Kaistia algarum: one gene and its partner. The protein of the gene in region 1 interacts with the protein of each later gene in a pairwise test. Links are inferred from orthologs where the notes say so. Each region holds a gene or a part of one and is shown in the gene's direction. Other genes may lie near its edges.

Region 1 (16,694 bases):
GGTTGCAGAACGGCGAACTCGTCGCCGCCAAGACGCGCCACGGTATGGCTCTCGCCGACAAGTTCCGAGAGGGCTTCAGCGACACGCTGAAGCAGTTCATCGCCCCAATGATGGCCATGCGCATCATTGACGGCCTTGAAGCGGTCGAGATCGATGAAATGCAGGGCGAAATTCTGATCGCCCCGACGGCCGCGCGCGAGTTCGCGCCGCAGATGATCCCGCAGTAGCAAGCGGTTCGGCAGGCCGGTCAGCAAGTCATGGTTGGCGATGTGCAGCAGTCGGCGCTCGGCCTGGCGCTGGTCGGTGATGTCGATCGATGTCGAAAGGACGCTCGCGATCTCGCCCATCCCGTCATAGAGCGGGGCCTTGCTGGTGAGAAAAATCCGCGGCTCGCCATTCGGCGCCAGCACGTCCTCCTGCCGGGACGATATAGAGCGGCCGCTCTTGAGCACCAGCTGGTCGAGCCGGCGGCTGATATGGGCCCTCTCCTCGCCCAGCAGCGTCTCGATCGGTTGGCCGACCAGATCCTCCGGCTCCTTGCCGTAGAAGGCGGCCTGATGGGCGTTGACGAAGACGCAGCGACCGTTGCGATCGGTTGCGTTGATCATGGCCGGGACGGTGTCGATAACCTGCGCGAGCGCCTCGCGGCTCTCCCGCAGCAACTGTTCCTTGGCGTTCAGGCTGATCTCCAGCAAGTCGGCCCGCTTCGCGAGGAGCAACTGCTGGGTCCTGAGCTTCAGGAGATTCCTGGCCCGGGCGAGGAATTCGACGTGGTCCACCGGGCTCAGCAGGAAGTCCGTCGCTCCCGCCTCCAGCGCGGCGACCCTGAATTGCTGATCGTCGTAGGCCGTTATGACGATAACCGGGACGTCCCGATTGGAGAAATTGTCCCGGACGGCGGCGGTCAGCTCGGCACCGGACATCAACGGCATCTTGTAATCGGTAATGATCAGATCGGCAGTGTTCTCAGCCAGCCAGTCGAGCGCCTTGCGCGGATTTCCGAAGGTCCGGATCTCAAGCTCGGATCCGATCTGCCTCGCCAGCTTCGAATAGATGCGCTGATTGGTCGAGCTGTCGTCGACAATGACGATCGTGTGCATCAGTTCCGGCGCCATGGACACAGGGCGAACCTCTTACGGTAGCGTTAGCAATGCGAAGGGCGACGACCGGCAATGGGTTGCCTTGCAAGCGGCTGTAAAGTGCGTTCCACCTTGATCTATGCGTATACGCTCGTGGCTGGGCAAGAGGTAGCGGCGGCTCGACCGGCCGGAACAATTTGATCCCAACTTAAATATTGCGCCGATGCATCGCCAGGGTCCTCCGTGCCAAGGCTGGAAGCGCCGTGGGTTCGTTCGGGCGTCGGCGATGCCGTCCCGTGCAACTATCGATATCGCCGCGGTTCTGCGCTAAAATTCCGGATGGCTGGCCGCGCCTTCGTAGGGCCGGTTCCCGGTGTCAGCCACGGGGTGGGTATCAGGCCCATTCGGCATCATCCCGTATCGAGCCATCATCCATCCAAGAAATCGAGCCGAATAAGAGGAACGCACGCATGGAATACCGTCAACTGGGGCGCTCGGGTCTCAAGGTCTCCTCTATGGCCTTCGGGACAGCGACTTTCGGCGGCGTCGGGGCACTGTCGAAATGGGGGGCAACCGACGATCAGGAGGCCCGGCGCCTCCTCGACATCTGTATCGACGCGGGAATCAACACCGTCGATACCGCCAATGCCTATTCGAATGGCCGGGCGGAAGAGATCCTGGGCGTGGCGATCGAGGGCCGCCGCAAGGATCTCGTCGTAGCGACAAAGGTCCGCTTCCCCATGGGCTCGGGCCCCAATGACGAAGGGCTTTCCCGCCATCACATCATCGCCGAGTGCGAGGCCAGCCTCCGGCGGCTGCGGACGGATTATATCGACCTCTACCAGCTGCATGAGTGGGACGGGCTGACCCCGCTGGAAGAGACGATGGAAGCGCTCGATACGCTCGTGCGTTCCGGCAAGGTCCGGTATGTCGGCGCTTCGAATTTTTCGGGCTGGCAGCTGATGAAGGCGATGGAAACGGCGCGTTCCAACCGGTTCGTTCCTCTGATCAGCCAGCAGATCTACTATTCGCTGGAATCACGCGACGCCGAATATGAACTGATCCCCGTGACAATCGACCAGGGTCTCGGCGTGCTCGTCTGGAGCCCGCTGGCGGGCGGTCTTCTCTCCGGCAAGTACCGGCGCGGCAAGACGCCCGAGGAAGGTGGACGCCATCTCAATGATTGGCACGAGCCCCCGATCTCCGACCAGGAGCGCCTCTATGACACTGTGGAGATACTGATTTCGATCGCGGAGACGCGTGGGGTCGCTCCGGCGCAGATTGCACTCGCCTGGCTGCTCGGACGTCCGGGCGTCACGTCCGTGATCTTCGGCTCGCGGACGGAAGACCAGCTCCGCCGCAATCTGGGTGCCGCCGAGCTCGTTCTCTCCGCCGAGGAGCGCCAGCAACTCGACGAGGTGAGCCTGCAGCGCCTGATCTATCCCTACTGGCACCAGCGCGACAGCGCCGCGAAGCGTCTGGGCGCGCCCGAGCTCAGCCTCATCCGGCCCTACCTCGGACGTGGAAGGGCCGTCGATCTTAGCAAATAGGGCCGCGGCATCCCGCCGTCGGTGCCAGCCGCGCCATATGCCGTCGCACAAACGTGCGACGGCGACAGCTAGCCTCGGAGGGCCGATCCCGCGATCCAGCCGATGGGTCGCCCTCCGCTCCCGGCAAAGAATCTCGGCCCCGCATGCCGCCCGTGAGCCAGCGCGCCACGAGTGGCCAAGGCCAGCGGGCGCCCGGCAAGGCGGTCCGAATCGCTACCCCCACATCGACGGCGACGATCAATGGCAGCGGCCCGGTATCGGGTGATTCGTCGGCCGGATCGAACGCCTTTGGCGCAGAGCGAACATGGATCGGCATCGCCAGGCGCGACGCGCTCGGTGTGGCGAAAGCCCCGTTCGAAAGGCTCGTTTCCCGATCAGTGCATCGTTGCGTCGGCTAAGGCACAGAGTTCCGCGGAAACGGCGCGAACGCGACTGCGGAGAGGACGGATCAGGCTCAGGAAGGCTGAACCCACCGGCCAGCGTCTCGATCCCGAAGGATCAAGGCCTGAAGCTAAGTGCTTGAAAAGTGGCGGGAGTGACGGGGCTCGAACCCGCGACCTCCGGCGTGACAGGCCGGCGCTCTAACCAACTGAGCTACACCCCCGCTGGGGTCCTCTTTCGAGGCCGACGCTGCGTTGCCGCGTCGTGTGGGCGGTGAAGTACGGCACCCCTTCCGCCAAGTCAAGCTGCCTCGTCACGTTGGCAGCTTCATCCCAAAGCCATGTGGAAAACTGGTGGGCGGTGAGAGACTCGAACTCCCGACATCCTCGGTGTAAACGAGGCGCTCTACCAACTGAGCTAACCGCCCCCACGGGCCACGAGGCGCTTGCCGCCTCGATGCGAAGAGAGCTTTAGGCGATTTTCGGATCGCCTTTCAACCCTTCTCGCCATTTCATCTCGCTTTTGCGAGGTTCAACGGAAACGACCTCGCGCCGCAAGGCGCAAGGCCGGTACCGCTATGGCACAGAAAGCTGTCTTAGTTGACGGCGTCCTTGAGGCCCTTACCGGCCTTGAACTTCGGCGTCTTGGAAGCGGCGATCGCGATCGTCTCGCCAGTGCGCGGATTGCGGCCCTCGCTCGCGGCGCGGGTAGCAACCGAGAAATTGCCGAATCCGATGATCTTGACTTCATCGCCGGACTTCAGGGCATCGGTGATCGCCTCGAACGTGGCATCGACGGCTTCCGCAGCGGCGGCCTTCGAGGACTTGGTGCGCTCGGCAACAGCGGCGATGAGATCGTTCTTGTTCATGATGATCCTTTCCCTGGTCTCATGGCTGAGATCGACTCCTTCGACCTCATCCGTGGCGCGAGCAATCTCCGAAAAAGATGGCTCTGGCAAGGGAAAATGGCTGAATTCCGCGACTTTGCTAGAGAATTCGGCAATTCTTCACACGAAAACGCCCGCCGGAAAGGCGGGCGCTCTCATTTATCGACTTGTCAAGGGGTCAGTGCGCGGTCAGCGCCGACCCATCCTCCTCCGCGGCGATGGCCGCCTTGGCGTCTGCCTTGGGATCAACCTTGCTTTCATCCCAGACGATCGGCTCCGGCTTTCGGACCAGCGCATGCGCCAGGACGTCGTCCATCCGGGCCACCGGGATGATCTCCAGACCGTTCTTCACATTGTCCGGGATCTCGGTGAGATCCTTGGCATTGTCCTCCGGGATCATGACCTTCTTGATCCCGGCACGCAGCGCCGCAAGCAGCTTCTCCTTCAGACCGCCGATCGGCAGAACACGGCCCCGCAAGGTGATCTCGCCGGTCATGGCGACATCCTTGCGAACCGGAATGCCGGTCATGGTCGAGACGATCGCCGTCACCATCGCAATGCCGGCCGAGGGTCCATCCTTGGGCGTCGCGCCTTCCGGCACGTGCACATGGATGTCGCGACGGTCGAAGAGCGGCGGCTCGATGCCGAAATCGACGGCCCTCGAGCGGACATAGGAAGCCGCCGCCGAGATCGATTCCTTCATCACGTCACGCAGATTGCCGGTGACCGTCATGCGGCCCTTGCCGGGCATCATGACGCCTTCGATCGTCAGGATCTCGCCGCCGACTTCCGTCCAGGCAAGGCCGGTGACGACACCGACCTGATCCTCAAGCTCGACCTCGCCATACCGATAGCGAGGAACGCCGAGATATTCCTCGACGACCGCCTCGTCGACTTTGATCGACTTCTTGTCCGACAGGATCAGTTCCTTGACCGCCTTGCGGGCCAAAGTCGCGATCTCGCGCTCCAGGCTGCGGACGCCCGCCTCCCTCGTGTAGCGACGGATGACAAAGCGCAGCGCCTCGTTCTCGACCGAGAACTCCTTGTCGGAAAGGCCATGGTTCTTCATGACTTTCGGCATGAGATGCTTGTGCGCGATCTCGAGCTTCTCGTCCTCGGTATAGCCGGCGATACGGATGATCTCCATCCGGTCCATCAGCGGGCCGGGGATGTTCAGCGTGTTCGCCGTCGTCACGAACATCACGTTCGACAGGTCATAATCGACCTCGAGGTAATGGTCGTTGAACGTGCCGTTCTGCTCCGGATCCAGCACCTCCAGCAGCGCCGAGGACGGATCGCCGCGAAAGTCCTGGCCCATCTTGTCGATCTCATCGAGCAGGAAGAGCGGATTGGACTTCTTGGCTTTCTTCATCGACTGGATGACCTTGCCGGGCATCGAACCGATATAGGTGCGCCGATGGCCGCGGATCTCGGCCTCGTCACGAACGCCGCCGAGCGACATGCGGACATATTCACGTCCCGTCGCCTTGGCGATCGACTTGGCGAGCGAGGTCTTGCCGACGCCAGGCGGGCCGACGAGGCACAGGATCGGCCCCTTCAGCGTGTTGGCGCGGCTCTGCACGGCCAGGTACTCGACGATGCGGTCCTTGACCTTGTCGAGGCCATAGTGGTCCGCGTCGAGAATCTCCTGCGCATAGCGCAGGTCGTTCTTGACCTTGGACTTCTTGCCCCACGGAATGCCGAGCAGCCAATCGAGATAATTGCGCACGACGGTCGCTTCCGCCGACATCGGCGACATCTGGCGAAGCTTCTTCAATTCGCCCTGCGCCTTTTCGCGCGCTTCTTTCGAGAGCTTGGTCTTGGCGATGCGCTCCTCGAGTTCGGCGAGTTCGTCCTTGCCGTCCTCCTGGTCGCCCAGCTCCTTCTGGATCGCCTTCATCTGCTCGTTCAGATAGTACTCGCGCTGCGTCTTCTCCATCTGGCGCTTTACGCGCGAGCGGATGCGCTTTTCCACCTGCAGAACGGAGATCTCGCTCTCCATGAGGCCGAGCACGCGTTCCAGCCGCTCGCCGACCGTTCCGAGCGCCAGGATCTGCTGCTTCTCCGGGATCTTGATCGCCAGATGAGAGGCAACGGTATCGGCGAGCTTCGAGTAGTCCTCGATCTGCGTCACCGCGCCGACGACCTCGGGCGAGACCTTCTTGTTGAGCTTCACATAGTTCTCGAACTCGGACACGACCGAGCGAGCCAGCGCCTCGACCTCGACCTTGTCGCCTTCGGCGTCCGGCAAGGGATGGGCGTAAGCCTCATAATAGGTCTCGTGGTCGGTGTAGCGCTGGACCTCGGCACGCGAGATGCCCTCGACCAGAACCTTGACCGTGCCGTCGGGCAACTTCAGCAGCTGCAGGACGCTCGCCAGCGTGCCGATCGGATAGATCGCATCGGGGAGCGGATCATCGTCGCCTGGATTCTGCTGCGTCGCGAGCAGGATGTGCTTGTCGGCGCGCATGACCTCCTCAAGCGCGCGGATCGACTTCTCGCGGCCGACGAAGAGCGGCACGATCATGTGCGGGAACACCACGATGTCGCGCAGGGGCAGGACCGGATAGAGTTCGTCGCCCATGGGAAGGCCGAGCGAACGCTTGGGTTCGGTTGTCATTCTGGTTCCTTTCACAACCGGTACGGCCCCGAAGGCACCGTTCGGCCTGGAAGTCGAGCAACGGCTCTTGGGAGGAAGCCGCAACTCGACTCGTCGGTTCGTGCGTCTGGCGACGCGTTGCTCATTAGGTGGCGTTGCCGCCTAGGGGTGTCAAGCACTGCTCCTTTACCGAACGGTCATGTTTGCAGGACCAATGCACAAACCCTGCCAGCACAGCCGCGAAGGCTGGTTGCCCCAGGTCATAATGTATGGCGTGCCGGAGTCTAATATGCCGTCTCGACCAGAGCACCCCCGGAGGACTCCCATGCCACGCATCCGCTCGACGATCGCCGCCGCAACCGCGACCCTCGCCCTTCTCGCGACCAGCCTCGCGCCGGCCGACGCCTGTACCCGGGCCGTCTATATCGGCTCGGACAATACCGTGATCACGGGTCGCTCGATGGACTGGCTTGAAGACATGCATACGAGGCTCTGGGCGTTCCCGCGCGGCATAAAGCGCGACGGCGCCGCGGGGCCGGGCTCGCCGGTCTGGACGTCAAAATATGGCAGCATCGTCGCTTCCGGCTATGACATCGGCACGGCCGACGGCATGAACGAGGCCGGACTGGTAGCGAACCTGCTCTACCTGACCGAATCCGACTACGGCTCAACCCATGGCAAGCCGCCGCTCTCGATGGCGCTTTGGGCGCAGTATGTGCTCGACAATTTCGCCACCGTGGCTGACGCCGTCACGGCCTTGGAGAAGGAGCCGTTCCGTGTCCAGACGGCCAAGCTGCCGAACGGCAAAGCCGCGCAACTGCACCTGTCGATTTCCGACGCGACCGGTGACTCGGCGATCTTCCAATATATCGGCGGGAAGCTGGTGATCTATCACGGCGAGCAGTATCGCGTGATGACCAACTCGCCGACCTATGACCAGCAATTGGCGCTCAACAGCTATTGGCAGGAGATCGGCGGGCTCACCTTCCTGCCCGGCACGAACCGGGCCGCCGATCGCTTCGCCCGCGCCGATTTCCTGATCCACGCCATTCCGACCAAGATCGCGCCGACCTATATCAGCGCCGTCCCGAACCAGAGCTTCGACAATCAGGCGGTGGCGAGCGTCATGGGCGTCATGCGCTCGGTCTCGGTGCCGCTCGGCATCACGACGCCGGGCCAGCCGAACATCTCCTCGACCATCTGGCGGACGGTCGCTGACCAGAAGAACAAGGTCTATTTCTTCGATTCCTCCACCAGCCCCAACACTTTCTGGGTGCCGCTCGCCGATCTCGACCTGAAAGAAGGCGCGCCGGTGATGATGCTCGACATAACGGGCGGGAAGGTCTTCGCAGGAAATGCGGCGGACAAGTTCGTCGAGACGAAGCCGTTCACGTTCATGGAAGTGGTGCCGACGCAATAGCGTCCACTCTCATGCGCAGGCCCTGTGCGTCGGCCGTCGCTTGCTCCTGCCCTTATCGGACAGCGCCAGCCGGGTCTGCCAACGGCGTTCATACGCCTCGAAACGAGGGGCCGCGCAAGGCGCTGCCCCTGCACGACGATGACAGCGGCCGGTTGACAGGCTCGGCGCGCCCGCAGTAAGTCGCTGTCGTCGAAAATGGCTGGCTTGGTCTCGGTAGGCCCAAGCCCTTCTCCCTGGCGGAGAAGCTCTGGTCCACGCTTGGCGTGTGATCCCCCGACAGTCCCCCGCGCCTCGGCGCGTCCCGGGTCTGTCTGGTAGCCGGTTCGAACTGCCTGCTTCGACCGACCCGCTCATCAAGGAGCCGTTCATGTCGGTCGTCGATTCATCCCGTTCTGTTCTCGTCTATCTCGCCAATGGCGTGCAAGGCGGAGCGGTCGTTCGGGCTGCGCTTTGCAGCGGGTTCAAGGTCCGGGCCCTCGTGCGCGACCGCGGAGGCAGCCACGCGCTGGCGGCACGAGACGTCGAACTCGTCGAAGGCGACCTGCGCGATCCCACGGCGCTGCTGGCTGCCAGCGCCGGCGTCGGGCATGCCGTGCTTCAGGTTCCCATTGGTCCGGCCGATCAGATGCTGACAATGGCAGCCAATGCGGTGACGGCATCGCGCGCGGCCGGCCTCCGGTCCATTGCCTTGAAGCTGGCGAGCGCCAGCCGGCCGGCGCCATGCGCCGAGCCCAGCTTCATTGCCAATGCGCAGATCGAGCATCTGGTTCGTAGCGAAGGCCCGCCCTTCGCCGTGGTCCGGCCGACCCTGTATCTGGACAATTTGCTGAAGCCATCCGCCCGCGCCGATATTGTCGGAGACGGCGTGTTCTCACCGCCGATCGACGCATCCCAGCGGATCGCTTGGACATCCGCCGATGATTGCGCGGCGGCAGCCATGGCCTTGCTGGACCGCGGTGTCGATGGTGGCGACCACCTCATCGCCGGGCCGGAAAGCGTCACCGGCGACGAACTGGCCGCCCGGATCTCAACCGGACTCGGGCGCCCGGTCGTCTACCGCGCGCAACCGCTCACCGAATTCGAATCGGAGATCGACGCGGTGATGGGGCAAGGCATGGGGCGGCGAGTCGCGTCGAAATTCCATTTCTTCGCCGGGCAGAAGCGCGAGGCCGACGCGATGCTGTCCGTTGCCTTCGAAGCGTCGGGCGCGCTCGCCGGCTTCGAGCCCAGTTCGATTGAGGCCTGGGTCCGGCGCCATCGTCAGGATTTTCTGGCGCCGGTGCATCCCGAGCGAGCCGCCGGGTGAAATGAAAAGGCCCGGCGGATCGCTCCGCCGGGCCTCCTATGTCTTTAGCCGCAGCCGGATCAGGCGTTGGCCGCCTCGTCCTGGCGCTCGGCGTAGATATAGAGCGGGCGGGCCTTGCCCTCGACCACTTCGGCCGAGATCACGACTTCCTGCACGCCGTCGAGGCCGGGCAGGTCGAACATGGTCTCAAGCAGGATCTGCTCCATGATCGACCGCAGGCCGCGGGCGCCGGTCTTGCGCTCGATGGCGCGCTTGGCGATCGCGATCAGGGCGTCGGGATGGAACGCCAGCTCGACATTCTCCATCTCGAACAGGCGCTGATACTGCTTGACGAGCGCGTTCTTCGGCTCGGTCAGGATGGTAATCAGCGCGCCCTCGTCGAGATCCTCCAGCGTCGCCAGAACCGGCAGCCGGCCGACGAATTCGGGGATCAGGCCGAACTTCAGCAGGTCTTCCGGCTCGACATGACGGAACAATTCGCCAGTACGACGATCCTCCGGACCCGCGACGCGGGCGCCGAAGCCGATCGAGGTCGAGCGACCGCGATCGGAAATGATCCGCTCCAGGCCGGCAAAGGCGCCGCCGCAGATGAACAGGATGTTGGTCGTATCGACCTGCAGGAATTCCTGCTGGGGATGCTTGCGCCCGCCCTGCGGCGGCACGGAGGCGACAGTGCCTTCCATGATCTTCAGCAGCGCCTGCTGCACGCCCTCGCCCGACACATCGCGCGTGATCGACGGGTTGTCGGACTTGCGGCTGATCTTGTCGACCTCGTCGATATAGACGATGCCGCGCTGTGCCCGCTCGACATTGTAATCGGCGGATTGCAGCAGCTTCAGGATGATGTTCTCGACATCCTCGCCGACATAGCCGGCCTCGGTCAGCGTCGTGGCATCCGCCATGGTGAACGGCACGTCGAGGATGCGGGCGAGCGTCTGCGCGAGCAGCGTCTTGCCGCAACCGGTCGGCCCGATCAGCAGGATGTTTGACTTGGCCAGTTCGACGTCGTTGTTCTTCGCCGCGTGATTGAGCCGCTTGTAATGATTATGCACCGCGACCGAGAGCACGCGCTTGGCGTGGCGCTGGCCGATCACATAATCGTCGAGGACGGCACAAATCTCCTGCGGCGTTGGAACGCCGTCGCGCGACTTCACCAGCGAGGACTTCGATTCCTCGCGAATGATGTCCATGCAGAGCTCGACGCATTCATCGCAGATGAAAACCGTCGGCCCAGCAATCAGCTTGCGCACCTCGTGCTGGCTCTTGCCGCAAAACGAGCAGTAGAGCGTGTTCTTGGTGTCGCTGCCGCTGACTTTGCTCATCCGTCTACCTCGCTGTCGTCCGGCCCTCCGGGCGGAACGACCTATTCGTGTATCAACCGGTTCGCGCTCAATCGAACCGGTCAGCGAAAACCCCGACCCTAGAGCCCCTGCCGACGGACGCAATCGGCTGAGATTGATCCAATCACGCTAGCGGCGACTCGATCAAGATATACTTAACGACGCAGCCCGCCTTGACGAGGCCGCGCCGCCGGGCGATTTCGGGGCTTAGCCGGGTCAATCTTTCTTGAGCTCGTCGAGAGCCTCGCGGGACGTCATCACCTGATCGATCAGGCCGAACTTCACAGCGGCCTCGGCGACGAGGAAATTGTCGCGCTCCAGCGCATGCTCGATCGTCTTGTAGTCGTTGCCGGTGTGATGAACATAGATCTCGTTCAGACGCCGCTTCAGGCTTTCGACTTCCTTGGCGTGGATCAGGATGTCCGTCACCTGGCCCTGATAGCCGCCGGAAGGCTGGTGCACCATGATCCGCGCATTCGGCAGGGCAAAGCGCATGCCCTTGGCGCCGGCGGTGAGCAGCAGCGAGCCCATCGAGGCGGCCTGGCCGATGCACAAGGTCGACACGGCAGGCTTGATGAACTGCATCGTATCGTAGATCGCGAGGCCCGACGTCACTACGCCGCCCGGCGAATTGATATAGATCGCGATCTCTTTCTTCGGGTTCTCGGCCTCGAGGAAGAGGAGCTGCGCGCATACGAGCGTCGACATATAATCTTCGACAGGACCCGTGATGAAAATGATGCGCTCTTTGAGCAGGCGCGAATAGATGTCGTAAGCGCGCTCGCCGCGATTGGTCTGCTCGACCACCATCGGCACGAGCGTGTTCATATAGAGGTCGACTGGGTCTTTCATGATCTTCCTTCGGCGACGTCAGCTTGCCACAGGTCTAATGTCATCGCCCCGGCCGACCTCACTCGGAATGACCGATTCCCGGGGCATTGCAGAGCCATACATATGGTAGGTCGACCGGCTTCGAAAGGGGTGGGTATCCCGAGTAACAGGGTGAACCCTCCCAAGCGCCGCATAGCCGGCGTAAAACGTTCCGCAGCGGAGCTTTGAAACGAGCATGGCCGCGACGAGCGCGGCCATGCTGTATCAGGTAGAACGAGCCGCGGCTCAGACCTTGGCGTCTTCCTCGTCGTCCTTGAACAGCTCCTCGCGCGAGACAGTGCGGTCGGTGATGTCGGCAAGGGTCAGGAGATGGTCGACGACCTTCTCCTCGAAGATCGGGGCGCGCAGGCTGGCGAGCGCCTCGGGATTTTCCTTGTAGAAGTCGTAGACCTGCTTCTCCTGGCCCGGATACTGGCGGATCCGGTCGACAAGCGCCTTCTGGACTTCCTCGTCGGTCACCTGGATCTGGTTCTTCTCGCCGATCTCGGAGAGCACCAGACCGAGGCGGACGCGGCGCTCGGCGATCTTGCGATAATCCGCCTTGGCTGCGTCTTCCGTCGTTTCCTCGTCGGCGAAGCTGCGTCCCGAACGCTCGAGGTCCTGCGTCACCTGGTTCCAGACGTTCTGGAATTCCTGCTCGACCATGGTCGGCGGCAGCTCGAAGGTGTGGCGCTCGTCGAGCTGGTCGAGCAGCTGGCGCTTGATCTTGGTGCGCGTCGCCACGTTGAGCTGGCCCTGCATCTGCTCGCGGATCGTCTCGCGGAGCTTTTCCAGCGATTCGATGCCGAACTTCTTCGCCCATTCGTCATCGACCGTGACAGCCACCGGCGAAGAGACTTCCTTGACGACGACGTCGAAGGTCGCGGCCTTGCCGGCGAGCGTCTTGGAACCGTAATCCTCGGGGAAGGTCACGTTCAGCACGCGCTCATCGCCGACCTTGGCGCCGATCAGCTGGTCTTCGAAGCCGGGAATGAAACGGCCCGATCCGATCTGAACCATGCCGTTTTCGTCGGCGCCGCCCTCGAAGGGCTCGCCGTCTATCTTGCCGACATAGGAGATGGTCAGGCGGTCGCCCGTCTCGGCGGCGCCTTCCTTCGGGCTGTACTCGCTCGAATCGCGGGCCAGCTTGTTGACCTCGGTGTCGACTTCCTCATCCGTCACCCCGGCGACCGGACGGTCGATCTTGATGCCGCTCAATTCGCCCAGCGTGAACGCCGGCAGAATCTCATACGTCATCTTGTAGGCAAGATCGCGCTTGCCGGAGAGGATCTCGACGGTCTCGTCCTCGCTCTCGGGCAGCTCGAAGCTCGGCTGCATGGCGGCGCGCTCGCCGCGCTCCTCAAGCGTCTTGCGGGCGTTCTCGTTCAGAACGTCCTGGACGATCTCGGCCATGGCCGACTTGCCGTAGAGGCGCCGCAGATGGGCCGTCGGGACCTTGCCGGGACGGAAGCCGTTGAGCTTCACCTGGCCCCTCATCTCCTCAAGACGAGCAGAGAGACGGCTGTCGAGCTCGGTCGCGGGGACCACGATCTGGATTTCACGTTTCAGGCCCTCGTTGAGGGTCTCGGTCACCTGCATTTTCAGCGCTTTCTCGTATCGGTCCGTTTGTTGGTTGGCGTCTAGCCGGCGCCGTCGTTCTCTTCTTACGCGGGCGCTGGTGCGGGCGGAGGGACTTGAACCCCCATGGCGCGAGCCACTGGAACCTAAATCCAGCGTGTCTACCAGTTCCACCACGCCCGCGACCGCCGACCGCCGGAACAGGCCTTGTGGCCGGACTCTGTCCAAGGCGCCGCCTCTATAGCATCCAAGCCCGCGCGGTCAATCGAAAAGCCGACGGAGGACTTCGGGCAACGCTTCGGGCAGGTCCTCGGCGATGAGTCCCCTACCCCGCATATTGCCCGCCTCGCCATGCAGGAAGACAGCGGCGCTGGCTGCCTCGAAGGCGGGCATGTGCTGCGCCATGAGCCCGCCGATCATGCCGGCAAGGACATCGCCCGAGCCGGCGGTGGCGAGAAAGGGGGGCGCGTTGTCGGCTATGGTTGCCCTGCCATCCGGATGGGCGACCACTGTATCGGCGCCCTTGAGAAGAAGGATGGCGCCCGATCGCCCGGCCGCGGCGCGGGCGCGATCGAGCTTGCCCGGCTCGCCGGCGAGATCGGGGAAGAGACGGGCGAACTCGCCGTCATGCGGCGTCAGCACCACCGGCGCCGAACGCGCCTGGATGGCACGGAAGAGCCGATCGGGAGTGTCGCGGAAGGCCGTGAGCGCGTCAGCGTCGAGCACCAGCGCCGCCTCGGTCGCCAGCGCGGCTTCGATCAGTTCCACGGTGGGCTCGCCCGTCCCCAGCGCCGGGCCGGCAACGACGACGTTGAAGCGCTTGTCGGCGAGCAGGTCGCGCAGGCCGGCGGCACCCTCGATCCGCCGCAGCATGATCGCGGTGAGATGGGCCGCGTTGACGGCAAGCGCGTCGGGCGGCGAGGCGATCGTGACGAGGCCGGCACCCACCCTGAGGCCGGCACGGGCGGCCATGCGCGCGGCGCCGGTGTGGAGCATGCCGCCGGAGACCACGACGAGATGGCCGCGGTCATATTTATGGCCGTCTGTGCGAGCAACGGGAAAGGCCGGCAGCCAAGCCTCCTTGCGGTTCTCGGCGGCGCGGGGCCGTATCCAATCGAGCACGCTGTCCTCAATTCCGATCTGAGCGATCGTCAGCCGGCCGCAATGGGCTCTGCCCGGTATCAGCCGGTGACCTGGCTTGGGCCGGAAGAAGGTGACCGTTTCGTCGGCACGGACGGCGATGCCCAGCACTGCGCCGGTGCGACCGTGAATGCCGCTCGGCAGGTCGACGGCAATGACAGGGGCGGGCGCGGCGTTGATCGCCCCCACCGTCCGCGCCGCCTCGCCTTCCAGATCGCGGTCAAGGCCCGCGCCAAAAAGCGCATCGACGATGATGCCGGCGTTCACAAGATCGAGATCGCCAAGCGGCAGGACGGGACCCGTCCAGTCAGCGGCGGCGAGCGCCGCATCGCCTTTGAGCCGCTCCCGCGCACCAAGCAGGCCGAGCTCGACGCGATAGCCGCGCGCCGCGAGGATGCGGGCTGCGACGAAGCCGTCACCACCATTGTTTCCCGGCCCGCAGGCAATCGCGACGCGGGTGCCGAGCGGGGCGCGGGCGACGACGTCGGCGACGGCCCGTCCGGCCGTCTTCATCAGTTCATAGCCCGCCATTCCGCCGGCGATGGTGCGACGGTCGGCTTCGGCCATTTCGTCGGGCGTCAACAATTCCATGGCTGGCTCAAGCTTGAGGAAAGCACATCGGAGCATAGCCCATGCCGCAACCATGCGGCGACGTAGCTTGGAGATTTGTCGATCTTTTGTGCATTTGCCTATTGATTGCTCCGCGTTCCTCGCGCTTCAGTGGCGCTGGAACAGATCCAGACAGACGATAGCCCAATTTTCCGGCGTTTCGGCGCAGGTAGGTACACGGCTCCATAGTGGCACGGAGCCTGCAAGCAAGCGTGGCGGAAGGCCGGCCGCTCGGCCCTCAGGCAAGCATTCGGAGATGCGGAGGCAATGAAAAAGATCGAAGCGATCATCAAGCCGTTCAAGCTCGATGAAGTGAAGGAAGCGCTGCAGGAAGTCGGCCTCCAGGGTATCACGGTCACGGAAGCCAAGGGCTTCGGGCGCCAGAAGGGCCACACCGAGCTCTATCGCGGCGCGGAATATGTCGTGGATTTCCTCCCCAAGGTGAAGGTCGAGATCGTCCTGGGCGACGACCTCGTCGAGCGGGCCGTCGACGCCATCCGCAAGGCGGCGCAGACGGGCAGGATCGGCGACGGAAAGATCTTCGTCTCCAATATCGAGGAGGCCGTGCGAATCCGTACCGGCGAAAGCGGGCTGGACGCGATCTAGTTCCTTGATTATCACCGGCGCTTGCAGCGTTGGTGCGCCTTTCCTTTCGTGCTGACGGCTGCCATCTTCAGCCTTGATGCCGGCTACGGCACGAGCCATCTGATGGAAGGAAACGCGTTATGAAGACGGCCAAGGACGTCCTGAAACTGATCAAGGATCAGGACGTGAAGTATGTCGACCTGCGCTTCACCGATCCGCGCGGCAAGTGGCAGCATGTCACGTTCGACGTCGGCATGGTCGACGAGGAGATGTTCGCCGAAGGCACTGCCTTCGACGGCTCCTCGATCGCCGGATGGAAGGCGATCAACGAGTCGGACATGACGCTGATTCCCGACCCGGACAGCGCCTTCATTGACCCCTTCTTCGCGCAGACCACACTCGTTCTCGTCGGCGACATCATCGACCCGATCTCCGGCGAGAGCTACAACCGCGATCCGCGCGCGATCGCGAAGAAGTCCGAAGCCTATATGAAGCAGCTGGGCATCGGCGATACGGTCTATTTCGGACCGGAAGCCGAGTTCTTCATCTTCTCGGACGTCAAGTACAAGGTCGATCCGTACAATACCGGCTTCAGGATCGACGATCCCGAACTGCCCACCAATACCGACACGGATTATGATGGCGGCAATCTCGGCCATCACGTGAAGAAGAAGGGCGGCTATTTCCCCGTCCCGCCGATCGACAGCCAGCAGGATCTGCGCGGCGAAATGCTCGCCCAGATGGCCGCGATGGGCGTCGCCGTCGAGAAGCATCATCACGAGGTCGCTTCGGCCCAGCACGAACTCGGCATCAAGTTCGCGCCGCTGACCAAGGTCGCCGACCATCTGCAGATCTACAAATACGCGATCCACAATGTCGCGCAGGCCTATGGCAAGACGGCCACGTTCATGCCGAAGCCGGTGTTCGGCGACAATGGCTCGGGCATGCATTGCCACCAGTCGATCTGGAAGGACGGCAAGCCGGTCTTCGCCGGCAACCAGTACGCCGACCTCTCCGAGACCTGCCTCTATTATATCGGCGGCATCCTGAAGCACGCCAAGGCGCTCAACGCCTTCACCAACCCGTCGACCAACTCCTACAAGCGTCTGGTCCCGGGTTATGAGGCGCCGGTGCTGCTCGCCTATTCGGCGCGCAACCGCTCGGCTTCGGTGCGCATCCCCTACACGACCTCGCCCAAGGCCAAGCGCCTTGAGGTCCGCTTCCCCGACCCGACCGCCAATCCGTATCTCGCCTTCGCGGCGATGCTGATGGCCGGACTCGACGGCATCAAGAACAAGATCCATCCCGGCGAGGCGATGGACAAGAACCTCTACGACCTGCCGCCGAAGGA
Region 2 (12,081 bases), 1.8 Mb from region 1 along the record:
GCGCGCGACGTGCTCTCGCGGCTGGAGGAGACGGATCGCCAGTCGCCATCGGCGACATTGATCGACGACCTGCCGCTCTTCGCCGCGGCGCTGTCGCGCGCCGTTCCCGAGCGGCCGGTCGTGACCGATCCGATGGCCGAGGAACTCGACCGGATCCTGCCGGACGACCTGACGCCGCGCGAGGCGCTGGAGGCGCTCTACAGGCTCAAGGCGCTACGCACCGAAGCGAAGGCGTCGTCGAAACGCGCTTGAGGTGGTTTATCCCCGCGAACCGGTCTAGGTTCCGAAAAATTCTCTTCTCTGGATGTCGCAGAACCCGATGATCCGATCCGACTCCGCGCTTGTCGACCGCGATGAACTCGCTGCCGAACTCGAGACGATCGCCACCCATTCGGAAAAATCACAGGTCCGCGCGGCCGCGCTGTCGCGGCTCAAGGACGTGATGAAGAAAGGCCGGGCGCGCGCCGAGCAAGATCTGCTGGCAGGCGGGCGCGGCAGCGTATGCGCGCGGCGACTTTCCGATCTCGTCGACGAAGTCATCGGCGCGATCTTTCAACTGGCGATCCGTCACGTCTATCCGGCGCAGAACCCTTCCTCGGCCGAGCGCATGGCGCTCGTCGCCGTGGGCGGCTATGGCCGCGGCATGCTGGCGCCGGGCTCCGACATCGATCTCCTGTTCCTGCTGCCCTACAAGCAGACACCCTGGGGCGAGAGCGTCGTCGAGTTCGTCCTCTACATGCTCTGGGACCTCGGCCTGAAGGTCGGCCATGCGACCCGCAACGTCGACGAGTGCATACGCCTCTCCGGCGGCGACATGACGATCCGGACGGCGATCCTCGAAGCCCGTTTTCTCTGGGGCGACGAAAAGCTGTTCGGTGAGCTTACCCTCCGTTTCGACGAGCAGGTGGTGCGGAACACCGGCCCGGCGTTCATCGCGGCCAAGCTTGCCGAGCGCGACGAACGTCACCGCCGCCAGGGTGCCTCGCGCTATGTCGTTGAGCCGAACGTGAAGGAGGGCAAGGGGGGCCTTCGCGACCTCCATACGCTGTTCTGGATCGCCAAATATTTCTACCGCGTGCGGTCCGGTGACGCGCTGGTCGAGGCCGGCGTCTTCTCTCGTTCCGAGTTGGCGCTCTTCCGCAAGTCGGAGGACTTTCTCTGGTCGGTGCGCTGCCACCTCCACTTTCTCACGGGCCGGGCCGAGGAACGGCTCTCCTTCGACCTTCAGCGCGAAATGGCGGTACGCCTCGGCTACACGTCCCATCCAGGGATGAAGGACGTCGAGCGCTTCATGAAGCACTATTTCCTCGTCGCGAAGGATGTCGGCGATCTGACGCTGATCTTCTGTTCGGCGCTGGAGGAAGAACACGCCAAGACGACGCCGAGGCTCAATCGCTTCTTCGGCATCGCGCCGCGCCGGAAGCTGAAGAAGATCCCCGGCACCACCGATTTCGTCGTCGAGCATGATCGCATCAACATGGCGGCCGCCAATGTCTTCGAGCGCGATCCGGCCAATCTGATCCGTCTCTTTCACCTGGCCGACAAGCACAACCTCGCCTTCCATCCCGATCTGATGAAGGCGGCGACCCGCTCGCTGAAGCTCATCGACGGAGAGATGCGCGAGGATCCTGTCGCGAACCGGCTTTTTCTGGAAGTCCTCTCCTCAAGAAGCCAGCCGGAGATCGTTCTTCGACGGATGAACGAGGCCGGCGTACTCGGCCGTTTCCTTCCCGATTTCGGCAAAATCGTCGCGATGATGCAGTTCAACATGTATCATCACTATACGGTCGACGAACATCTGATCCGTTCGATCGGCATCCTTTCGTCGATCGAGCGCGGCGAGCATGCGCAGGATCATCCGCTAGCTAGCAGCCTGATCCCGAATATCCAGGACCGCGTCGTGCTCTATGTGGCGATGCTCCTGCACGATGTCGCCAAGGGGCGGCCGGAGGATCATTCGATCGCCGGCGCGCGGGTCGCCCGCAAGCTCGGCCCGCGGCTTGGGTTGTCGCCCGCGCAGACCGAGACGGTGGCCTGGCTCATCGAGAACCACCTCCTGATGAGCATGACGGCGCAGTCGCGCGACCTTGGCGACCGCAAGACCATCCAGGATTTCGCGGCCGTCGTGCAGAGCCTGGAGCGGTTGAAGCTCCTGCTGATCCTGACGATCGCCGATATCTCCGCCGTCGGTCCTGGCGTCTGGAATGCCTGGAAGGGCCAGTTGCTGCGCACGCTCTACTACGAGACCGAGCCCTTGCTGACCGGCGGCCACAGCCAAATTTCGCGCGACAAGCGCGTCGCCGCGGCGCGGGCCGAGCTGGGCCATGCGCTGTCGGGGTGGTCGGCTCCCGATCGCGAGGCCTATCTGGAGCGGCACTACCCGGCCTATTGGATGCGCGTCGACCTGCCGCGCAAGATCGCCCATGCCGAAATGATCCGCGAGGCCGACGCGGCGGGCAAGACGCTCGCCACCGCCGTTTCCATGCGCCCCTTCGAGGGCGTCACCGAGATCACCATCTTCGCGCCAGACCATCCTCGCCTATTGTCGCTGATCGCGGGCGCCTGCACGGCCGCAGGCAGCAACATTGTCGATGCGCAGATCTTCACCACCACCGATGGCCGCGCCCTCGACACCATCGTCCTGCAGCGCGAGTTCGATTCGGACGAGGAGGAAGAGCGGCGGGGCTGGAAAGTCGGTGCTCTGATCGAGGACGCGCTGTCCGGGACCGTGGCGCTGCCCGAGGCGATCGCCCGCAAGGCCAAGCCGCGCGCCAAGATCAAGGCCTTCACGGTCAAGACCGAGATCCTGTTCGACAATTCCTGGTCCAACCAGTTCACCGTCATCGAAGCCTCGGGCATCGATCGGCCCGGCCTGCTCTACGACCTGACGCGTTCGATCTCGGACCTCAATCTCAACATCGCCTCCGCCCATGTGGCGACCTTCGGCGAGCGGGCCGTCGACGTCTTCTACGTCACCGACCTGATGGCGCGGAAGGTCACCAACGCCGCCCGCGAGGCGAATATCCGCCGCCGGCTGCAGCAGGTCTTCGAGGGCGATATCGCTGCCGATAAGTCATCCGCCCGCCGGACGGGATAACGGGCGGTGTCGCTCGCGCGCAATTTTGCGACGGTCGCGAGCTCCACGATGTCGAGCCGACTGCTCGGATTCGTGCGCGACATGTTCATGGCGGCGGCGCTTGGTACGGGGCCGGTCGCCGACGCTTTTCTCGTCGCCTTCCGCCTGCCCAATCTCTTTCGCCGCCTCTTTGCGGAAGGCGCGTTCTCCGCGGCCTTCATCCCGCTCTTCGCCCGCCGTCTGGAAGAGAGCGGCGACGAGGCGGCGCATCGATTTGCCGGCGAAGTATTATCGGCCTTCGCGCTGCTCCTCGTGATCGTCACGATCGTGGGCGAGATTTTCATGTCGCCGATCATCGGAGTTCTGGCACCGGGCTTTGCAGCCGACCCGGAGAAATTCGCGCTCGCCATCCTGCTGACGCGGATCGCGCTGCCCTATCTGGCGCTGATTTCGCTGCTCGCGCTCTATAGCGGCGTGCTGAATGCCCATGGGCGCTTTCTCGCCGCCGCCATGGCGCCGGCGCTGCTCAATGTGGTCCTGGTCGGCGCGCTGGCCTATGTGATCGTGACCGGGCGGCAGGATACGGAGCAAGCCGGTATCCTGCTGGCGGTGGCAACCCTGGTCGGCGGCCTCGCCCAGCTTCTCATGGTCGTTGTCGCGACCCGCCGGGCAGGGATCGACCTGCCCTTGCTTCGCCCGCGCCTGACTGCCGGGGTGCGGCGCCTGACGGCGCTCGCCGTCCCGGGTCTGATCGGTGGTGGCGTCACGCAGATCAACATCGTGATCGGCACGATGATCGCTTCCTTCGCTCCCGGCGCCATCGCGGTACTGGGCTATGCCGATCGCCTCTACCAGCTGCCACTCGGCATTGTCGGCGCCACCATCGCCGTCGTCGTGCTGCCCGATCTGTCGCGCCAGCTTCGTGCCGGTCGCGCCGATCTCGCCGCGGCGCTGCAGAACCGCAGCGTCGAATTCTCGATGGCGCTGACGCTTCCGGCGGCGGCGGGACTGTTCGCTCTGGCCGAGCCGATCGTCCGCATCATCTATGAGCGCGGCGCCTTCGATGCTGCCGATACGCTCGTCACGGCGCGAACGCTGATGGGCTTTGCGCTCGGCCTGCCGGCCTTCGTCCTGATCAAGGCGCTGTCGCCGGCCTATTTCGCCCGCGAGGACACGAAGACGCCGATGTGGTTCGCTGCCATCGCGGTGGCAATCAACGTCGCGGGCTCGCTGGCGCTGTTCCCCGTGTTGTCGGAAGTCGGCATCGCCCTCGCGACGTCACTCTCGGCCTGGGTGAATGCCGGCCTTTTGGGCGGATTGCTGCTTGTCCGTGGTCATTGGCAGCCGGACGCTCGGCTCCGCCGCTCGGCTCTCCTGCTCATCGTGGCCACGGCCGCCATGACCCTTGTTGCCCGGTCCGCCGCCGCGCTCGCCGAGCCGTTGCTTCGGACGCATGGCGGGCTCATTGCCGCGTTGACGTTGGCGGCGATCTGCCTCGGCGCCGCCGTGCTCTACGCGATGCTCTGCCAGTTTGCGCGCATCGTCGACTTTTCCGAGCTGATCCGCGTTCTGCGCGCGCGGCAAGGCTGAGCGGCGCTTGCGCGAGGCCTTTCGCCGCGCGATAAGGCGGCCGATCAACGGGGTTTCCTCATGACCGAATTCCAGCCGCGCGTCTTTTCCGGCGTCCAGCCGACCGGCAATCTGCATCTTGGTAATTATCTCGGCGCGATCGTCAATTTCGTCGCGCTGCAGGAGAGCCACGATTGCATCTATTGCGTCGTCGACATGCACGCGATCACGGTCTGGCAGGATCCCGCCGAGCTGTCGCGCCAGATCCGCGAGGTCACGGCCGCCTTCGTCGCGGCCGGTATCGATCCTGTGAAGCACATCGTCTTCAACCAGAGTCAGGTCTCGGTTCATGCCGAGCTCGCCTGGGTATTCAACTGTGTTGCCCGCATCGGCTGGATGAACCGGATGACGCAGTTCAAGGACAAGGCCGGCAAGGACAAGGAAAACGCCTCGCTCGGGCTCCTGGCCTATCCGAGCCTGATGGCGGCCGACATTCTCGCCTATAAGGCGACGCATGTTCCGGTCGGCGAGGACCAGAAGCAGCATCTCGAGCTGACGCGCGACATCGCGCAGAAGTTCAACAACGACTATGCCGGCTCGATCGCCGCGCATGGCTATGGTGATGCCTATTTCCCGATCACCGAGCCGCTGATCACCGGTCCGGCGACGCGGATCATGAGCCTGCGTGACGGCACTAAGAAGATGTCGAAATCCGATCCGTCGGATTATTCGCGCATCAACCTGACCGACGACGCCGACGGCATCGCCCAGAAGATCCGCAAGGCCAAGACCGATGCCGACGCGCTGCCGAGCGAGGTCGAAGGCCTCAAGGGACGTCCGGAGGCGGATAATCTCGTCGGCATCTACGCGGCGTTGTCGGGCCTTGCGAAGCCGGATGTGCTGAGCCAGTTCGGCGGCCAGCCATTCTCCGCCTTCAAGCCGGCCCTGGCCGATCTGGCCGTGGAGAAGCTGGGCCCGGTCGGCGGCGAGATGCGCCGGCTGATGGGCGACCCTGGCCATATCGACCAGATTCTCGCCAATGGCGCCGCCCGTGCCGAGGCGATAGCCCGGCCGATCATGGACGGCGTCAAGGATATCGTCGGCTTCATCCGCCGCAACTGATCCCTCGCCCTCGCCTTGCGGGGGTGACCGGCGAGTGGCAGCATAGAGCGATGCTGAAGCGCAGAAGCACCGAGGCCGGACACCGGCGCAAGTTCCTGGCCGTAATCGACGACAGCCCCGAATGTTCGCGCGCGGTCGTCTATGCCGCCCGAAGGGCCGAGCGAACCAGCGGTGCCCTGGCCTTGCTTTATGTGATCGAACCGCCCGGCTTCCACGATTGGATCGGCGTCGAGAACATCATGCGTGCCGAGGCGTCGGAGGAGGCGGAAAAGGCACTGGCCCGCTTCGCCGATCTCGCACGGCGCCATTCTTCCGTCGAGCCGGAGCTGGTGATCCGCGAGGGCGCGCGGGCCGAGCAGGTCAATCACCTCATCGCCGAGGACGAGGACATCGCGATCCTGGTGCTGGCCGCCGGCATCGACAAGGAAGGGCCAGGCCCGCTCGTCACCGCGATCGCCGGGCGCCTTGCGGGCACCTTTCCGGTGCCGATCACCATCGTTCCGGGTGCCCTGACGGACGAGGAAATCGCCGCCATCGCCTGACAGCGGACGCAAAAAAAGGGCGCCCGAAGGCGCCCTTTCCGTTTTCCGATCGGCTCGGGTGACTACATCTTCTTCGCCTTGGCTTCGTCCTTCTTTGACGATGCCGGATCTTGGACGATCTCGAAGGTGATGTTGCGGCCATGCTGGCGGGTATAGAACACGCGCCAGCCATTTTCGAACGGTGTCGGGACAGCGGTGCCGATCAGGCCTTCGACTGTCGGATTGCCGTCGGAGACGTGAATGCCGGTGATCTCGTTGTCACCGTCATTCTGGAAGCCCTCGGCCGAGGTGAGCGCCTCGTCGATCGTCGCCATGTCGTCGCGGCCCTGGCTCAGGAAGCGAACCGGATCCGGCGTGCTCGCCTTCGCATAATCAGCCGTCACGTCGACGATATAGCCGGAGTCGAAGGCGTTGCGCTGCATGTGCAGCTTGTCGCCGGCATCCTCGACGACGAGCAGCTGCGTGTCGTTGAGGAAAGAGAGATTGTCGAAGCCCGTGCGGGTCGCATCGCCGCGATAGACGAGCGCGACCGTCGCCCTGTCGGGGTTCTTCTTCGACTGGGCGATCTTGAACACGCCGCCGAACCCGCCGAAATCAACGCCGGCCTCGGTCTTGGCGTTGGTGTCGCCGGTTGCCGTGAAATAGAACTCCTTGAAGCTCGTTCCCGGACGGAACTGGCCGTTTTCGGGGCGCTTGAACGGCGTGCCGCCCGCCTTCTTGGCGAGATCGTTGGCGTCGAAGGCCTCGGCCGGATGCTCGTCGCTGTCGCGGATCGTGACCCACTTCGCCGGCAGCTCGTTGCCATAGGTGTAGAGGGTCTTCTGGTTCGGCGAGAGGATGTCGCCGTCGATGTCGTCCTTGTGGAAGACGACCGGCTGCGACTGGGCGTCGAGCACCTGCAGCACCTGCAGCTTGCCGCCGAGCGAGAGGTTCGTCTTGTCCTTCGGCACGAAGCGATAGACGAAGGAGTTCGGCTGCTTGGCGTTCTTCGTCTTCGGGCCACCCTTGCCGCCGGCGTCCTCGACCAGCCAGAGCGAGCCGTCCGCATCGACTTCAACGCCTTCATACGCGGCGCGGCCGGTGAAGGCGGAGAGGTCGACGACCTTGGAGGGGAAATCGACCGTCGCGGCCCAGACGCCGCCATCCGTGCCTTCCTCGGAGGTCAGCAGCAGCATCTTGGCGAAGGGGTCCCAGGCCGAGCCGTCGATCAGCGGCAGCGGCTTGCCATCGACATCGGTGTCGGCCATCAGCGTGACGCGATGCGCCTTCGACGCGTCGAGATTGATGCGGGTCAGGCCGCCGCGCGACACGCCGTTCTCGTCTTTCGGGCCGCTCTCATGACCCTGGAAAACGAAATGGGTGCCATACTTGACGCCCTTGGCCGGGCCGGTCGCGCCCTCGAGCACGAGGTAGGTATTCTTGTCGGGCTCGGTCTTGGAAGCCTCGACATTGTGGTCCTTCGACTGAACCGCGCCCTTGGCCGGGACCAGCGGGCCGTCCTTGCCATAGCCGTAATAGCCGAGATATTTCGACGGATTCTCGAGCTTGAACGCGCCTTCGGCGACGGGGACCTGCGAGAGACCCGGCGACAGAACGTCTTCCGCAGGCTTGACCTGCGCGGAGCCGAGCTTGATCGGATCGGCGAGAGCGGGTAGCGAGAGAGCGACAAGCGCGCTGGTCGCGAGCAATATGATCTTCATGGTCGTAAAGTCCCCGTGGTGGCGAGAGAACATCCCGATAGGCTCGGTCTGTTGCGTTCCCATGACAGGCGCCGACCTTGCGATGGATCTCTGTCCTGGCCTTGAAGGCGGACCGGCGATCCATCACATTATGGCTTTGAAGAATTCCAAGGTGACGTGAGGCCCAAAATGTTCATCCAGACCGAAGCGACACCCAATCCGTCGACGCTCAAGTTTCTCCCCGGTCGCCCCGTCCTGCCCGATGGCACGGCGGAATTCCGGGATTCGTCCGAGGCAGGCCGTTCGCCGCTGGCCGAGCGCATCTTCTCCGTATCCGGCGTATCGGGCGTGTTTCTCGGTCACGACTTCATCAGCGTGACCAAGAACGAAGGGGAATGGCAGCATCTGAAGCCGGCCCTCCTCGGCGCGATCATGGAACATTTTGTCGCCGGTGCGCCCGTTATGGCGGCTGCCGAGCCGTCCGACAGCGGTTCCGAGTTCTTCGAGGCCGAAGACGCCGAAACGGTCGAGACGATCAAGGAACTGATCGAGACCCGAGTTCGTCCGGCCGTCGCCCAGGATGGCGGCGACATCACCTTCCAGGGCTATCGCGACGGCATCGTCTATCTGAACATGCGCGGTTCCTGCGCCGGCTGCCCTTCCTCGACGGCGACGCTGAAGAACGGCATCCAGAACCTGCTTCGTCATTTCATCCCCGAAGTGCGGGAAGTCCAGGCGGTAGGCTGAGGCTCGACAGCTCGGGCTGACGCGGCTATCTCGTCCGCATGATTGTGCTGGCCATCGATACCGCGCTTGAGGACTGCTCCGTGGCGATCGGCCAGGGCTCGGATATTCGTTTGTCCGAGCGCACGATCGGGCGTGGTCATGCCGAGATCCTTATGCCAGCCACAGCCGCGCTTCTGGCCGAAGCGGGGCTGTCCGCACGCGATCTTGACCGCATTGCCGTCTCGACAGGCCCCGGCTCCTTCACTGGGCTTCGTGTCGGGATCGCCGCCGCCCGCGGTCTTGGCCTCGCCTTGGATATTCCCGTGATCGGCATTCCAACGCTCAAGGCCCATGCCGTGCTGGCGTCCAAGATGCGCGATTCGGTTTCGGCCCCGAATCGGCCGATCCTGGCGCTGCTTCCAGCCCGTGCCGACGAGCTCTATGGGCAAGTCTTCTCGGGCGAAGGCGATCCGCTGGGGCCTCTCACTGTTGCCAACGCGGGGCGCTTCGGCGAGTTGGCGCCCGAGGGCAGCTACGATGTCGCTGGTGCTGGCGCGGCGCTGCTCGGCGCGGCGTTCGCCCCGATTCACCTTCGCTCGGCACCTTCCATCGCGACGCTGCTCGACCTTGGCGCCGCGCTTTCTCCCGATGCGTTTCCTCCGGCGCCTGTCTATGGCAAGCCGCCGGATGCCATTCCTCATAGCGGCGGGATTGCCCGGCGATGATCGAACTGTTGCCAAGGCCACGGATTTTCTTCGACGAGGTGCGCGATGCCGCCGATCTCGAGGCGCTTGCCACCATCCATGCCGAAGGCTTTCGCCGCGGCTGGAGCGTCGATGAGTTCGAGAGCCTGCTCGCCGACGACACCGTCCGCTGCATCCTGCTGCGCCGCGAATCGGTGATTGGCTGGCGCCGGATTCTCGGCTTCGTCATCGCCCGCAACACGGCCGGCGAGGCCGAGATACTTACTGTCGCCGTTTTGCTCGGGCGCCGTGGGCAGGGTTTCGGCCGCCGGCTGATGGATGAATTGCTGCGTCGTCTCTATGCTGACAGGGCCGCCGAGGTGTTCCTGGAGGTCGATGAGAGCAATCCACCCGCCATCGCGCTCTATCGCCGTCTAGGCTTTGTCGAAGTCGGCCGACGGAAGGGCTATTATCGCGGTGCCGATGGCCGGGAGAGCGGCGCGCTTGTCTTGCGGTTGCAACTTCACTAAGCGGCTGTCACCCTTTCTGTAGAGTTGAAGGACGGGCGGCATGGAAGAGAACACGCCGATACAGACGCTCGAGGAGGCATGCGCCGCCAAGGGCATGCGCATGACGGAGCAGCGGCGGGTGATCGCGCGCGTCCTCGATGCCGCCACGGATCACCCCGACGTCGAGGAGGTCTATCGGCGCGCCTTCGCGATCGACGCCCGCATCTCGATTTCGACCGTCTACCGGACGGTGAAGCTGTTCGAGGACGCGGGCATCATCGAGCGCCACGATTTCCGAGACGGCCGCAGCCGTTATGAGACCGTGTCGGAAGAGCATCACGACCACTTGATCGATCTTCGCTCGGGCGAGGTCATCGAATTCCGCAGCGAGGAAATCGAAGCGCTGCAGGAGATGATCGCCAAGCGTCTCGGTTTCCGGTTGGTCGGCCACCGTCTTGAGCTTTACGCCCTCCCGCTGACCGATCCCCCCAAGGAAACCCATTGATGGCTCGACTGCGCGTTGGTCTTGTCCTGCTGGTCCTCGCGCTGACGACCCTCGTTTTGCTGCCTCTGCAGCTGGTCGCCATCCGCTTTTCCGCATCGCTCGCGGGACGGATCCCGATGTGGTGGCAACGCGTCGCTGCCTTCTGCCTGGGCCTGAAGGTAACGATCCAGGGCGCCCCGGCGTCGGAAAGGCCACTCCTCATCCTCTCGAATCACGTTTCCTGGCTCGATATCGTCACCCTGGGAAGCGTGCTTCCGGTTTCCTTCATCGCGAAAAGCGAGGTCGGGACCTGGCCGGTGGTGAAATGGCTCGCCCGCCTGCAGCGGAGCGTCTTCATCGATCGCACCCGTCGCGGCTCGGCACCGGCCTCGAACGAGGCGATCGCCGCGCGTCTCGTCGCCGGCGATGCCATCGTGCTGTTTGCCGAAGGCACGACCGATGACGGCATCTCGGTTCTGCCCTTCCGCAGTGCGCTCGTCGGTGCCGCGCGGCACGCTACCGGCCCCGACGCCGAGGTCGTCGTCCAGCCCGTGGCGATCGTCTACACGGCGTTGCAGGGCTTGGCGATCGGGCGACAGCGCATGGCCGACGTTGCCTGGCACGGCGACATGGATCTAGCGCCCCATCTCACCGGCCTGATCTGCGTTGGATCGATCGACGCGGTCGTCGTCTTTGGAACGCCGATCGCCTTCGGGCCTGAAACGGACCGCAAAGTCGTTGCCGCCGCGGCGGAAGCCGAGGTCCGCCGCATGGTCCGGGCCGTGAGGGCCGGGCGCAACAGACCGCCGGTTCCGCCGCCGACGGCACCGGCGCCTATTCTCAGCGTCACGGAAAGCGGCTAGGAAGGGTCAAGGGATGCAACCAGCGTTCCGCCCCTTGCCATTCACCGGGATCGATGACCGGAATTCGAGAACCAAAGCGCGTCTTCATCAAGACCTATGGCTGCCAGATGAATGTCTACGATTCCGATCGTATGGCGGACTCACTGGCGGTTGAGGGCTACCAGCAGACGGATCGTGTCGAGGATGCCGACCTCGTCCTGCTCAATACCTGCCATATCCGCGAGAAGGCGGCGGAGAAGGTGTATTCCGAGCTTGGCCGCGTCCGTCTCCTGAAGGAGGAAGCGGCGCGGGCCGGTCGGCGCGTTGTCGTCGGCGTCGCAGGCTGCGTTGCGCAGGCCGAAGGATCGGAGATCGCGCGCCGCGCGCCCGTTGTCGATTTGGTCGTCGGGCCGCAATCCTATCAGCACCTGCCGGCGCTCTTGCGCGACGTCGAGCGCGGCGGCCGCCCGGTCGAGACCGAGTTCGCCATAGCCGAGAAATTCGAGCGCCTTCCTGCCGCCGCGGCCGCGCGTACCCGATCGCGCGGCGTCACGGCCTTCCTGACCATTCAGGAGGGCTGCGACAAGTTCTGCACCTTCTGCGTCGTGCCCTATACGCGCGGTGCCGAGGTGTCGCGCCCGGTGTCGCGGATCGTCGAGGAAGCCCAGCGGCTCGCCGAGGCGGGCGTGCGCGAGGTGACGCTGCTCGGCCAGAACGTCAACGCCTGGCATGGGCTTGGCGATGATGGCAGCGAATGGGGGCTGGGACGGTTGCTCTTTCGCCTCGCCGAGATTCCCGGACTCGACCGGCTGCGCTATACGACGAGCCATCCGCGCGACATGGACGACG

Evidence for each region.
Region 2: the proteins of OSH05_RS00805 (region 1) and OSH05_RS09760 interact in binary tests that used the Escherichia coli proteins (3 or more experiments, as listed by UniProt). The link is inferred for Kaistia algarum from one-to-one orthologs.

The regions. Positions count from the first base shown.
Region 1 is NZ_JAPKNJ010000001.1:148,922-165,615, forward strand. Bases 13,849-16,694 are described here. They hold OSH05_RS00805 (P-II family nitrogen regulator), read left to right. Parts: upstream 13,849-15,025; coding sequence 15,026-15,364; downstream 15,365-16,694. Other genes in these bases: OSH05_RS00800 (NAD(P)H-hydrate dehydratase), read right to left, coding at 13,849-14,740; glnA (type I glutamate--ammonia ligase), read left to right, coding at 15,484-16,694. Also shown: OSH05_RS00740 (EAL domain-containing response regulator), read right to left, coding at 1-1,115; OSH05_RS00745 (aldo/keto reductase), read left to right, coding at 1,550-2,629; OSH05_RS00760 (HU family DNA-binding protein), read right to left, coding at 3,606-3,878; lon (endopeptidase La), read right to left, coding at 4,075-6,516; OSH05_RS00770 (linear amide C-N hydrolase), read left to right, coding at 6,821-7,915; OSH05_RS00775 (SDR family oxidoreductase), read left to right, coding at 8,283-9,221; ATP-dependent Clp protease ATP-binding subunit ClpX, read right to left, coding at 9,281-10,543; OSH05_RS00785 (ATP-dependent Clp protease proteolytic subunit), read right to left, coding at 10,778-11,413; tig (trigger factor), read right to left, coding at 11,678-13,030; more of OSH05_RS00800, read right to left, coding at 13,271-13,848. UniProt on the Escherichia coli protein: P-II indirectly controls the transcription of the glutamine synthetase gene (glnA). P-II prevents NR-II-catalyzed conversion of NR-I to NR-I-phosphate, the transcriptional activator of GlnA. When P-II is uridylylated to P-II-UMP, these events are reversed.
Region 2 is NZ_JAPKNJ010000001.1:2,003,965-2,016,045, reverse strand. What follows is about bases 1-3,297. They hold OSH05_RS09760 ([protein-PII] uridylyltransferase), read left to right. Parts: upstream 1-319; coding sequence 320-3,097; downstream 3,098-3,297. Other genes in these bases: murJ (murein biosynthesis integral membrane protein MurJ), read left to right, coding at 3,104-3,297; mutS (DNA mismatch repair protein MutS), read left to right, coding at 1-252. Outside these bases: more of murJ, read left to right, coding at 3,298-4,666; trpS (tryptophan--tRNA ligase), read left to right, coding at 4,727-5,767; OSH05_RS09745 (universal stress protein), read left to right, coding at 5,818-6,309; OSH05_RS09740 (alkaline phosphatase PhoX), read right to left, coding at 6,372-8,009; OSH05_RS09735 (NifU family protein), read left to right, coding at 8,178-8,735; tRNA (adenosine(37)-N6)-threonylcarbamoyltransferase complex dimerization subunit type 1 TsaB, read left to right, coding at 8,774-9,439; OSH05_RS09725 (GNAT family N-acetyltransferase), read left to right, coding at 9,436-9,927; OSH05_RS09720 (Fur family transcriptional regulator), read left to right, coding at 9,968-10,411; OSH05_RS09715 (lysophospholipid acyltransferase family protein), read left to right, coding at 10,411-11,253; tRNA (N6-isopentenyl adenosine(37)-C2)-methylthiotransferase MiaB, read left to right, coding at 11,307-12,081.